2 regions of the Bacillus sp. PK6-16 genome follow, and region 1 is predicted to be linked to the other one. Evidence: riboswitches for the same ligand, from Rfam matches in the RefSeq annotation. Region 1 holds a riboswitch; the other holds the start of a gene.
The links. A riboswitch is a leader RNA that binds a small molecule or an ion and turns the genes downstream of it on or off. The one in region 1 is predicted to bind S-adenosylmethionine.
Positions count from the first base shown of each region.

Region 2: linked by a shared signal. The riboswitch ahead of mtnK (S-methyl-5-thioribose kinase) and the one ahead of M1D66_RS19715 (Na+/H+ antiporter NhaC family protein) in region 1 are both predicted to bind S-adenosylmethionine.

Region 1 is NZ_CP096511.1:3,856,863-3,863,254, reverse strand. Features, by position in the region: gene M1D66_RS19730 (murein hydrolase activator EnvC family protein) at 1-463, opposite strand, end outside; gene gltP (glutamate/aspartate:proton symporter GltP) at 959-2,233, shown strand; gene M1D66_RS19720 (ribonuclease FAU-1 family protein) at 2,302-2,820, shown strand; SAM riboswitch class I at 2,941-3,046, shown strand; gene M1D66_RS19715 (Na+/H+ antiporter NhaC family protein) at 3,141-4,457, shown strand; gene M1D66_RS19710 (lmo0954 family membrane protein) at 4,639-4,995, shown strand; gene M1D66_RS19705 (PspA/IM30 family protein) at 5,043-5,705, shown strand; gene liaF (cell wall-active antibiotics response protein LiaF) at 5,812-6,392, shown strand, end outside.
Region 2 is NZ_CP096511.1:1,383,012-1,389,403, forward strand. Features, by position in the region: gene M1D66_RS07265 (pyridoxal phosphate-dependent aminotransferase) at 1-553, opposite strand, end outside; gene M1D66_RS07270 (carbon-nitrogen family hydrolase) at 568-1,431, shown strand; SAM riboswitch class I at 1,503-1,644, shown strand; gene mtnK (S-methyl-5-thioribose kinase) at 1,735-2,916, shown strand; gene mtnA (S-methyl-5-thioribose-1-phosphate isomerase) at 2,913-3,974, shown strand; gene M1D66_RS07285 (YvrJ family protein) at 4,042-4,203, shown strand; gene M1D66_RS07290 (3-hydroxybutyrate dehydrogenase) at 4,233-5,009, opposite strand; gene M1D66_RS07295 (PadR family transcriptional regulator) at 5,206-5,556, shown strand; partial or broken gene M1D66_RS07300 (DUF1129 domain-containing protein) at 5,543-6,307, shown strand; gene M1D66_RS07305 (DUF1129 domain-containing protein) at 6,324-6,392, shown strand, end outside.

The DNA of each region.
Region 1 (6,392 bases):
TTACGGAGTACATATTATCAACAAGATCAGCAATGTTTGTAGAGTTTGTTAATACTTCTGTAATGATATTTGTACGCGGTTTTTCTTGCATAGATTGTAATCGTTGTTTAATAACTTCCTGACGTGTATCTATGTTTGTTTGTAATTGTTCTATATGTTTCTTTTTGTCAGTAATTACTTGTTGTGTTTTGCTAATTTCTTTTTTTGTATCGTTTAATTCAGTCTCATTTTTATTAATGGAAGTAGTTAATTCATCGATTTTCTTCTGTAATTCTTGAATTTCTTTTTCTATTTGTTCTTTCTCGACTGATTTATTTTGTAAGTCACTTTGTTTGCCTTCTAATTCAGATTGAATGTTAGATAATTTATCTTGATTCGTTTCAGCGTATACGGGTGAAAGTAACGGGGAAGCAAAAATCGTTCCTGCTGCTAAAACGCTAAACGCTGCAAATTTCTTTTTCATTGTTGTCTGACTCCTTTCCCTATGAATGTTATATATCATAAGAAGAAGGGTGTCTATCGTTGTAATCATAATGTAAAGAAAATTTTATAAAATTGCTAAGTTTTGTCGGAATTTATCATTTTTCAACTGTAATTGTCATAGTGCTTACATTTTATTCATATGTGTAACAAAGGTAAATTTTGGGATTTATCTGTGAAATGAAGGAGGAAAGTAATCGTTTTTATGAGGTGAAATATTACTTTGAAAGCTAATAAAACACTAGTAAGGAATCGTTCTCATGTTAGGTTTTCTAACATGGGTCTGCTTTTTGTCAAGAAAATTATTTGTGTTCGGGCAAAGTTATTTTGTTGTCAGATTTAAATTTTTGATTTATGATTTTTAACAGGGACAAAATGTAGTGAATTGTCGAATAATATGTAATACTCTTAATTTCTTAGTTTTATAGAGATAGAATGAGAGATAGAGTGACACATCGAAGAGGGGGTTACAACAAATATGAAAAGAATAGGACTTGCATGGCAAATATTAATAGGACTTGCGCTTGGTATTGCGGTTGGTGCGATTTTCTTTGATAATCCAGCTGTTGTGAAGTACTTACAACCAATTGGTGATATTTTCATCCGATTAATTAAAATGATCGTTGTACCGATTGTTGTAGCAAGTATTGTTGTTGGGGTTGCTGGTGTTGGCGATGTTAAAAAACTAGGTCGACTAGGCGGAAAAACAATTCTTTACTTTGAAATTATTACAACAATTGCAATTATTGTTGGTCTATTAATAGCGAATATTTTCCAACCAGGAAAAGGCGTAAATATGGAGCAGTTAACAAAGACAGATATTTCGAAATATACACATACGACAGAGCAAGTACAAAGTCATTCATTTGCAGATACATTTGTAAATATTGTTCCAACGAACATTATGAAGTCGTTAGCTGACGGAGATATGCTTGCTATTATCTTCTTCTCTGTACTATTTGGTTTAGGTGTAGCAGCGATTGGTGAAAGAGGAAGACCAGTTCTTCAATTTTTCCAAGGTGTAGCTGATGCAATGTTTTACGTAACAAACCAAGTTATGAAATTTGCACCATTTGGTGTGTTTGCACTAATTGGTGTTACAGTTTCTACATTTGGTCTTGCTTCATTAATTCCGTTAGGGAAATTACTAATTGTCGTATATGGAGCAATGATTTTCTTCGTCGTAGTTGTCTTAGGACTTACAGCGAAAATATTTGGAATTAACATTTTCCAATTCTTTAAGATTTTAAAAGACGAGCTGATCTTAGCGTATTCTACAGCAAGCTCAGAAACAGTTTTACCAAAAATCATGGAGAAAATGGAGAAATTCGGTTGCCCGAAAGCAATTACATCTTTCGTTATTCCGACAGGTTATTCATTTAACTTAGATGGATCAACTTTATATCAAGCAATTGCGGCTATTTTCTTAGCGCAAATGTACGGTATTGATTTATCTATTACACAACAAATTACATTGTTGCTTGTATTAATGGTTACATCAAAAGGTATCGCAGGTGTACCGGGCGTATCATTCGTTGTATTATTAGCGACACTTGGTACAGTAGGTATTCCACCTGAAGGCTTAGCGTTCATTGCTGGTATTGACCGTATTTTAGATATGGCTCGTACAGCAGTTAACGTTGTAGGAAACTCTTTAGCAGCTGTAGTTATGTCTAAGTGGGAAGGTCAATATGACGCTGAAAAAGGACAAGCTTATTTAAAAGAGATTTCTGAAAAGGGTCAAGCGGCTTAATTATAATATGAACAAGCTCTCACATAATATGTGGGAGCTTTTCTGTATATAGAAGAGGAGCAGACATAATGAAACGAAAATATGGTGACGGTTCTTCGTGGAAGAGACTAATAGAAAAGAGTTATACGGTTAAGCAAGTGGAAGAGGGAATGCTCGGAATACTGGATATAAAAAAGGTGAGAGAGCCTAGTTGTAAAGAATATGATGGTAAAGAAATTTGTATTGCAAGTGATGGGTATACGTGGGTTCAATATTTCATTAATGGAAAGAACTTTGCGATTACAGCTATGTTAGATGATAGGCACAATTTAGTGCAATATTATATTGATGTGACGAAAGAATATGAAATAGACGATCGTGGTTTACCGTATTTTGATGATTTATATTTAGATGTAGTATTATTACCCAGCGGTAAGGTGTATATATTAGATGAAGAAGAGCTAGAGGATGCTTATAAAAGTGGCGATGTCACGAAGGAAGAGTATGAGTTAGCTTGGTACACTACGAAATGGATATTAGCAGCAATAAAAAATAGTGAATTTTATTGGATTTCAATATTGGAAGAAGAAATCGAAAAGTTAAAATGATTGTTGTATTCGAATTTTTGTATAATTACCAAAAAAATCTATACAAAAAATAATTGACTTTTGTTTTGTAAGCGAGTAAAGTTAGGGAAGAAATTATTATTAAAAAATAAATATGAAACCTTCTTATAAAGAGAGGCGGAGGGACTGGCCCTACGATGCCTCGGCAGCGGACTCGATTTCAGAGTGCTGTGCCAAATCCAGCAAGCATGTGCTTGAAAGATGAGAAGAGCGTTTCTTATAGATGTATAAGACCTCTTCTCATCGGAAGAGGTCTTTTGTTATTCATTAGAAAAAGGTTGAAACTAGGGAGAGATGGTACTTTGAAAGAAACGAGAGGAAATGGTTTAGCTTTATTACCACTTGGGCTATTTTTGGCGCTATTTATTGGTTCTGGAATTATTACAGGTGATTTCTATAAATTGCCGATACTTGTAGCGATTTCAATTGCTGTAGGAGTCGCTTTAGTGATGAATCGTAAAGAAAGTTTTAATGTGAAAGTAGAGCGGTTCGCTAAAGGTGCAGGAAATCCGGATATCATGATTATGGTATTAATTTTTGTGCTTGCAGGTGCATTTTCTGAAACTGCTAAAGGAATGGGCGGAGTAGACTCAACTGTTAATTTAGCGTTAACTATTTTACCGCCAGGATTTATCGTAGCTGGAATCTTTGTTATTGGTGCATTTATTTCATTAGCGATGGGAACTTCAATGGGAACAATTGCAGCATTAGCGCCGATTGCTGTAGGTATTAGTGGTCAAACCGATATCTCAATTGCGCTTGCAATGGCTACTGTTGTTGGCGGAGCGATGTTTGGTGATAATTTATCATTTATTTCAGATACAACAATCGCAGCTGTTCGTTCACAAGGAACAGAAATGAAAGATAAGTTTAAAACGAACTTTTTAATTGTGTTACCAGCGGCTATTATTACAATTGTACTATTAGTAATAGTTACTTCAGGAAGTGACACGCAGATTAAAGCACATAGCTTTGATTGGATAAAGATTTTACCGTACGCAGGAGTACTTATTACAGCGCTACTTGGCTGGAATGTACTTATTGTATTAACTGGTGGAACTGTACTATCTGGTGTTATCGGCCTTATAGATGGAAGTTACACGTTAGAAAGTTTCTTTAAAAGTGTAACGACTGGAATGGGCGGTATGATGGAGTTAGTATTACTTGCTATATTAATTGGCGGTATGGTTGAATTAATCCAATATAATGGTGGTATTCAATATTTAATGAATGTATTAACACGTAATATTCGTTCGAAAAAAGGAGCGGAATTTGGTATTGCTGGTTTAGTGAGTATGACGAATATGTGTACAGCGAATAATACGATTTCAATTATCTTTACAGGCCCGCTTGCAAAAAATATTGCAGATCAATATGAAATAGACCCTCGTAAATCAGCGAGTGTATTAGATCTTTTCTCATGTTGTGTGCAAGGATTAATTCCGTACGGTGCCCAAATGTTAACGGCAGCAGGATTTGCAGCGTTATCTCCGGTTGAATTGTTGCCATATGCATTTTATCCAATCTTAGTTGGAATATGTGGGATTGCTTCTATTTTAATTGGGTTTCCAAGGTTTTCGAAAGTAGCTGAGAAAAAAGAGTATCATAAAACAGCTTAATTTAATATGAATGTTAGTAATTAAAAAACGTGCAGAGGATAGACTCTGCACGTTTTTTTGCGTAAAGGGCTGAATATGACTCGGTCTTAAGTCTGAGTTAAAAACGGTTCTTAAGCTCGTTATGGAAAGATGAAAAAATAGTTAAGATAAGAGTATCAAATCGAAGGGAGGCAAGCACAAGATGAAACAATTTCTAGCGTTTATCGCAGCCGGTATTTTGGCTTTAATTGCTCTTGGTAGTCTTGCTGGTATTGTAGGATTTGCAATCGGAGCAGGAGTTGTATATTGGAGCTATAAATCATTTGTGCGAGCTAAATCATTTTTTGGAAAGTTAGCTTGGGGGATTGTTGGTTTAATCGGTTTATCCATTGCACTTTCTCATTCGCCAGCATTAATCGGTATCGCTGCTTTAGTGGTTTTATACTACGGATACCGTGAGTGGAAAAAAGAAAAAGATGTAGTTGTTGAATCTGCTCCAGAAAGTTCTAAACCATATAGCAACTTTGAAGATGAGTGGAACAAATTAATGAAAAACTAAAACAATAAATCAAATTATAAAAAAAGTAGAAGAGAGGAAGATTTATAATGAAACAATCTTTATTCGGACGTGTACGCGATGCAATTTTAGCTGATTTTCATAACGTGTTAGATGAGAAGGAAAGAAAAAATCCAATTGCGATGTTAAACCAATATTTACGTGATAGTGAGCGTGAAATAACAAAAATTGAGAAGTTAATTGAGCGTCATAAAACATTAAAATCTAACTTTGCTCGTGAGCTTGAGCAAGCACGTTATTTCGTTAATAAAAGATCAAAGCAAGCTATCATTGCTCAAGAAGCAGGCGAATTGCAATTGCACGAACGTGCGTTAGAAGAGGTAGCTTATTATGAAGGTCAAGTAACTCGATTAGAAGAAATGTATGCAGGTGTTGTAGAGCAAATTGATGAGTTAGAGCGTCGTCTTTCTGAAATGAAAAATAAATTAAAAGAAATGCACGCAAAGCGTATGGAACTAATGGCACGTGAAAATATGGCACATGCAAATCGTCGTATGAATACTGCGATGCATAAAATGGATGAAAATCATCCGTTCTTACGATTTGAAGAAATTGAAGATCACATTCGTGACTTAGAAACTCGTATGAATGAAGAGCATGAGCGTGATACATTTGATATGAAAATTGCAAAACTTGAGCGTGAAATGAAAGAAAAGAATGATGTATCGTTAACGAAAGAGTTAACAAAATAATAGTAGTATATTATAAAACAAGCTTATGATATAGTGATAGGAGAAAAGGTGTTGGAAAGCAATGCCTTTTCTTCTATGTATATGTGACAAGAAGGGGGGAGCTGAAATGAAGAAACATTTTTCAAAGACACAATTAATGGGGATGCTCCTCATCATATTTGGATTCGGTCTTTTTCTTGATATGATACTTGGACATTTTGAACCAGGTGGTCTCATTTTTGCATTTATTATGCTTATGTTTGGAAGGCATTATCGTAAAAAGAATCGTTATGTACGGGGAAATGTATTTTTATTTGTTGGTGGTATCGTATTTTTATTTTTCTTATTTTCATCAGCAGCATTTGTTCTTGTCGTATTTGCTTGTTTAGCTTTAATTGGTTATCAATTGATTCAACAAGGGCATCAGCAAAAAGCAATGAAGGTTGAAATTAAAGAAAAAGGGATTATAGACGAAGAGAAGCAAATATATCGTACAGAAACATATTTGAAAAATATGTTTGTAGGCAATGTGCGAATGATGGATCATATTTATGAACTTGAGGATATTAATGTTCAATATGGTGCTTGTGATGTGGAAATAGATTTAACAACTGCTATGATTCCAGAAGGGGAAACGGTAATTGTTATTCGGGGTGTCGTTGGTAATATTCGTTTATATGTGCCGTATGATATTGAACTTTCTTTAAA
Region 2 (6,392 bases), 2.5 Mb from region 1:
CAGTAGCACCGGTAGGATTATTTGGATAGTTTAAAAACATTAATTTTGCACGCTCTGCAATAGAGTCATCAATGTTCGTATAATCTGGTAAAAAGTTATTTTCTGCAATAAGCGGCATTGTTTCAAAGTGTGCTTTTGCTAAAGCAACCCCGGATAAATAATCTGGATAACCTGGATCCGGAACGAGAATCGTATCACCGGGATTTGTAAAACAAATCGGTAATTCTACTAGTCCAGCCTTCCCTCCAAACAAAATAGCAACTTCAGTTTTTGGGTTTAATTCCACGCCGTATTCACGTTTATAGAATGTAGCCACGGCTTCCTTTAAGCTTTCATGTCCGCGAAATGGCGGATATTTATGATGAATGGTCTTTTCGGCAGCATCTTGTAAAGCTTTTACGATATGCTGCGGTGTTGGTTGATCTGGATTACCTTGACCTAGATTAATAACATCGTGACCAGCTGCAACGACTTTGTTAACTTTTGCAACAAGTGAAGCGAAAAATTGTGTTGGCAATGATGTTACTATCTCAGAAGGTTGAAATAATTTCATACTTTCCACCTCTTTTGAAAGTTGTTACAATTCTAGTGACAAATGATATAATCTTTCCAGTATTTTGTAAAGAGAAAAATAAGAATGGGGCTGAAAAAATGAAAGTCGCATGTATTCAAATGGATATTGTTTTTGGAGATGTAGAAAAAAATATTGAGAATGCTAAAAATAAAATAAGTGAAGCTATGAAGGAAAGGCCAGATGTTATCGTCTTACCAGAACTATGGACAACAGGATATGATTTAACGAGACTTTCTGAAATTGCAGATAGGGATGGAGTGGAAACGAAAGAAAAGTTAATAGAATGGGCGAAGCAATATGATGTACATATTGTTGGTGGGTCCATAGCAAAGCAAACAGAGCAAGGCGTTACAAATACGATGTATGTTGTAAATAATGAAGGACAGTTAGTCAACGAATATAGTAAAGTACATTTATTTCAGCTTATGGATGAACATAAATATTTAATAGCTGGTAATGGTACGGGCGAATTTAAGCTAGATGATGTTGAATGCGCTGGAACAATTTGTTATGATATTCGTTTTCCAGAGTGGATGCGTGTTCATACTGCTAAAGGGGCAAAAGTATTATTTGTTGTAGCAGAATGGCCATTAGTTCGTTTAGCACATTGGCGTTTGCTATTGCAAGCAAGAGCAGTTGAAAATCAGTGTTATGTTGTTGCGTGTAATAGAGCAGGAAAGGATCCGAATAATGTGTTTGCAGGTCATTCTTTAATTGTGGATCCTTGGGGTGAAGTTGTAGTAGAGGCGAATGAAGAGGAATCAATTTTATTTGGAGAGCTTGTATTCGAGAAAATTAGAGAAGTACGAAAAGGAATTCCAGTTTTTGCGGATCGTCGTCCAGAATTATACAAATAAAATGTTGACAAGTGATTTTTATTCTTGGTATAGTCATCAACATAAAGTTAAAAATTCAAAAAATTATACAACTCTTATCAAGAGCAGGTGGAGGGATTTGGCCCGATGAAGCCCAGCAACCGACCGTAATACCATTGTGAAATGGGGCGTTTATTACGCCAAAAGGCACGGTGCTAATTCCAGCAGAAAGTAAAACTTTCTGGCAGATAAGAGGGGAGAAGATAAACTTCAAACCTCTTTCTTAGTGGAAAGAGGTTTTTCTGTGTTAGAAAAACCTCTGAATTTAAAAAGGGGGAGAAGACGATGGGATATTATTCATTAACAGAAATAACAGCTGTACAATATGCGAAAGGTCATGGTTATTTTGAAGAGAAGGCAAATGTCATTTGTCATGAAATTGGAGATGGAAACTTAAATTACGTGTTCAAATTAGATGATGGAGAGAAATCCATTATAATAAAACAAGCACTGCCTTATGCTAAAGTAGTTGGTGAAAGCTGGCCATTGTCTATAAAAAGAGCAACGATTGAAAGCAAGGCATTACAAATTTTTGCGCAGTATGTACCGGATTATGTTCCAGTAGTGTACAGTCATGATGAAGAGTTAGCGATAACGGTAATAGAAGACTTATCAAGACTAACAATTACAAGAAAAGGATTAATAGACGGAGAAGAATATCCGCTTTTATCCCAGCATATTGGTCGTTTTCTAGCACATGTTTTATTTTACACTTCAGATTTTGGTTTACAGTCAGAAGAGAAGAGGATACTAGAAGGTACCTTTGTAAATCCGGACCTATGTAAAATTACAGAGGATTTAGTGTTTACAGATCCTTTTGGGCATTATGATACAAATGATTATGAGCCAGATTTACAGCTCGTGGTTGATGAACTTTGGAGTGATAAAACTTTAAAACTAAAAGTAGCACAATATAAATATAAGTTCTTAACAAGAAAAGAAACTCTTATTCATGGTGATTTACATACTGGTAGTATTTTTTCGTCACCTTCTGAAACGAAAGTGATTGATCCAGAATTTGCGACATATGGCCCATTTGGATTTGATATAGGTCAATTTATTGCAAATCTATTATTAAATGCTTTATCTAGAGAAGAAGAAAAGAGAAGTGTACTATTTTTTCATATAGAAAAGACGTGGAGTCATTTTGTAGAGACTTTTACAAAGTTATGGATTGGAGAAGGTGTAGAAGCATATACGAAAGAAAAACAATGGTTACCAATTATTTTGCAAAATATCTTTACTGATGCTGTTGGATTTGCCGGATGTGAACTAATTCGTAGAACAATTGGTTTAGCTCATGTAGCAGATTTAGATGAAATAGAAAATAAAGAAACAAGAATTCAAGCTAAGAAACAAGCGCTATCCTTAGGAAAAGAACTAATAAAATATGAATCTAAAAGTGCTGATATTCAACTGTTTCGAACATTATTTCAACAGACAGTTTCAAGGGGTGTAAAAGCATGAGTATAATTGTTACTGTTCCGAGATCTGTAAGTTGGAAAGGTGATGCAATTGCAGTATTAAATCAAACGAAATTGCCACATAGCACAGAATACAAAACATTAACGACTATTGAAGGGGTTTGGAAAAGTATCATAATGTTAGAAGTACGCGGAGCGCCTGCAATTGGAATTGTAGCTGCATTTGGCTTGGCGCTTGCAGCGAAAAAATATAATACTTTACATATCGAAGAATTTCAAAAGAAGTTTAATAGAGACTGTAACTATTTAGGGACATCACGCCCAACGGCAGTAAATTTATTTTGGGCAATTGATCGTATGAGAGAATCTATTCGAGAGATTACTACAATAAAAGAAGCACAAAAAATATTAGAAGAAGAAGCGCTTTGCATTCAACAGGAAGATGAAGAGGTGTGTCGAAATATTGGGGAATATGCGTTAACATGTTTTAAAGATGGCGATAATATTTTAACAATCTGTAACGCTGGAAGTATCGCAACTGCCAGATATGGAACTGCATTAGCTCCCTTTTATATTGGAAAAGAGAAAGGTGTGCGTTTACATGCATATGCGTGTGAAACGAGACCAGTTTTACAAGGTGGTCGCTTAACGACGTGGGAATTGAAGCAAGCAAATATTGATGTGACCCTTATAACAGATAATACTGCAGCTCATGCTATTCAAACGAAAGAAATAAACGCAATTATTGTGGGGGCGGATCGAATTGTCGCAAATGGAGATACAGCCAATAAAATAGGGACAATGAATTTAGCTATTTTAGCAAAGTACTTTAATATCCCATTTTACGTTGCTGCGCCACTGTCAACATTTGATGTTACGAAAGAAACTGGAGCCGAAATTATTATTGAAGAAAGAGATGAAACAGAAGTTACGAAAATCTTTGGAAAACAAGTAGCACCAATTGGAACGGATGTTTATAATCCAGCATTTGACATAACGCCGAATGAATTAATTACAGGAATTATTACTGAGAAAGGTATTATACGCGGGGACTATAAACGAGAAATTGCATCATTATTTGAAAAACAAGCTAATACATAATAGCTTGTTTTTTTATGCCTAAATGCAGTGTTTTCTCTTACTTATATAATGAAAGGAGGGGAAGAGGGTGGAAGAGTGGATCAAGATGATAGGTAATGTAGGGTTTCCGATTGTTGTAACATTATATTTACTCCACCGTATTGAAAGTAAATTAGAGGGGGTAATTGTTGCAATTGAGAAGCTCCCGCGGCAATTACTAAAGTACGAAGATCCTCGGGATAAAAAATAAAGTTTGCTCTTCTTGAGCAAACTTTATTTTTATTGAGCGGTATAACCACCATCGATAACGACAGCTTGACCAGTTATACCTTTAGCTTTTTCACTCGCTAAAAACATCGCATAATCTGCAATTTCTTGTACTTGTAATAAGCGCTTTTGTGGAACGAGTGGATAAATAACATCTTCTAAAACATTTTCAAGTGGTACATTTCGTGTAGTAGCTAAGTCTTGTAGTTGATTACGTACAAGGGGGGTATCAACATAACCAGGGCAAAGGGCATTAACAGTAATACCATGCGTAGCACCTTCTAAAGCGGCAACTTTTGTTAATCCAATTACGCCATGTTTTGCACTATTGTAGGCAGCTTTTCCAGCAAACCCGACAAGGCCGTTAATAGAAGCGACATTAATAATACGACCATATTTTTGTTGTTTCATAATCGGAAAGGCATGCTTAATTGCAATAAACGGAGCAATTTGCATAATTTGAATTAGTAGCTCGAACTTTTCAGTTGGAAAGTCTTCAATGGGTGAAACGTGTTGCATTCCTGCGTTGTTAATTAATATATGTAATGAACCGAAATGATCAACTGTTTGAGAAATTGCTGCTGTAATTTCCTCTTCAGATGTAACGTCACATTTTAAACCGATAGCTTGAAAACCTTCATTTTGTAATTGTTCAGCAGCTTCTTTTGCACGTTCTTCAAGCCGATCGGTAATCACAACTTTTGCACCTTCTTTTGCAAAAGCCTTTCCCATTTCATAACCAATGCCACTTGCAGCACCTGTTAAAAAGACAACTCGATTTGTAACCATGATGAAAAACATCCCTTCATAATAAAGTTTTCATAGTGCTCTATTTAGAGAAGCTATAATGAAATTCCTGCAAACATTTGGAAAAAATATCGTTAGCTATCTTGTTTTGCAAAATAGTCTTTGCTATACTATTTTGTAAAGCAAGATACTTACGCTTATCTATCTTGTAAAGCAAGATAGTAGGAGGATTTGAATTATGTCGACAAGTCAAATGCTGAAAGGGATTTTAGAAGGATGCTTACTTGCTATTATTTCTGAAGGCGAAATATACGGTTATGAAATGAGTGAAAAGCTAGCGAAGTATGGTTTTACAATGGCGAGTGAGGGAAGTATTTATCCGTTATTAATACGAATGCAAAAAGAAGGACTAATAACAAGCGTAATGAAGGAATCTCCATCTGGTCCAAAGAGAAAATATTATACATTAACAGAAAAAGGCGAGGAAGCACTTGATGAATTTATGGATCGCTGGGAAACGATGCAAAGTAGTGTAGAACGTCTACTTGAAGGGAAGGGAAGGGAAGGAGAAAATAATGCTATCAAGTGAAGCGCGAAAGTTTTTGTTAGATATGAGATTATTTTTGACGGCAAAGAGTGTGAAAGAAAGCGATATTGAAAATTTTATAGAAGATGCGGAACTCCATTTAATTGAGGGTGAGAGTGATGGGAAAAGTGTAGAAGATATTTTCGGAAGCTCACCGAAAGAATATGCAAATGAACTTGTCAAAGTAATGGAAAGAGATAGACAGGAAACGTGGAAGCAAATTGGTTTTACAGTAATGAATATCGTATCGTTTTGGATTATTGCTTCTATCTTAATAGTGAATCATGGAATGTTACAGATTTCACTTATTCAGTGTATCGGTTACAGTTTTTCATTGATTTTAGTTGTTATAGGTCCTAATTTTCTACTTCGCAAAATGACCTTCGTCACAAGCTTTACAAAAACATGGTTTTCCATGTGGTCTTTAGTTATGATTGCTCCATTGTTTTTATGAGGAGCTGTTACGATATTAGATGTGATATATCCTACAAAAATGCTCACATTCACCGAAGTCCAAAGTTATATAGTAGCTGGTGGGATTTTTATGATCACAGTAGCGATAAATATATATTTTGAAGGATGGTTTAAAAACTTATATTTAATCATTCCACTTTCTATTATGTTACTGTTTAAAACATTTACATCGGAAGATCTTATGCCAATGCTATTTCAAATTATATGTTTATACGGAAGTTTGTTTATTTTAATTTTCCTTGAAATTATGATGAAGACGAATAGAAGAGAGACGGTTTAATAAGGGAGGGATTATCATGAAGATTTCTAAAGAAGGAGAAAAGTTTTTAATTGATACGAAAGTGTATTTAATAACGAAAGGAATT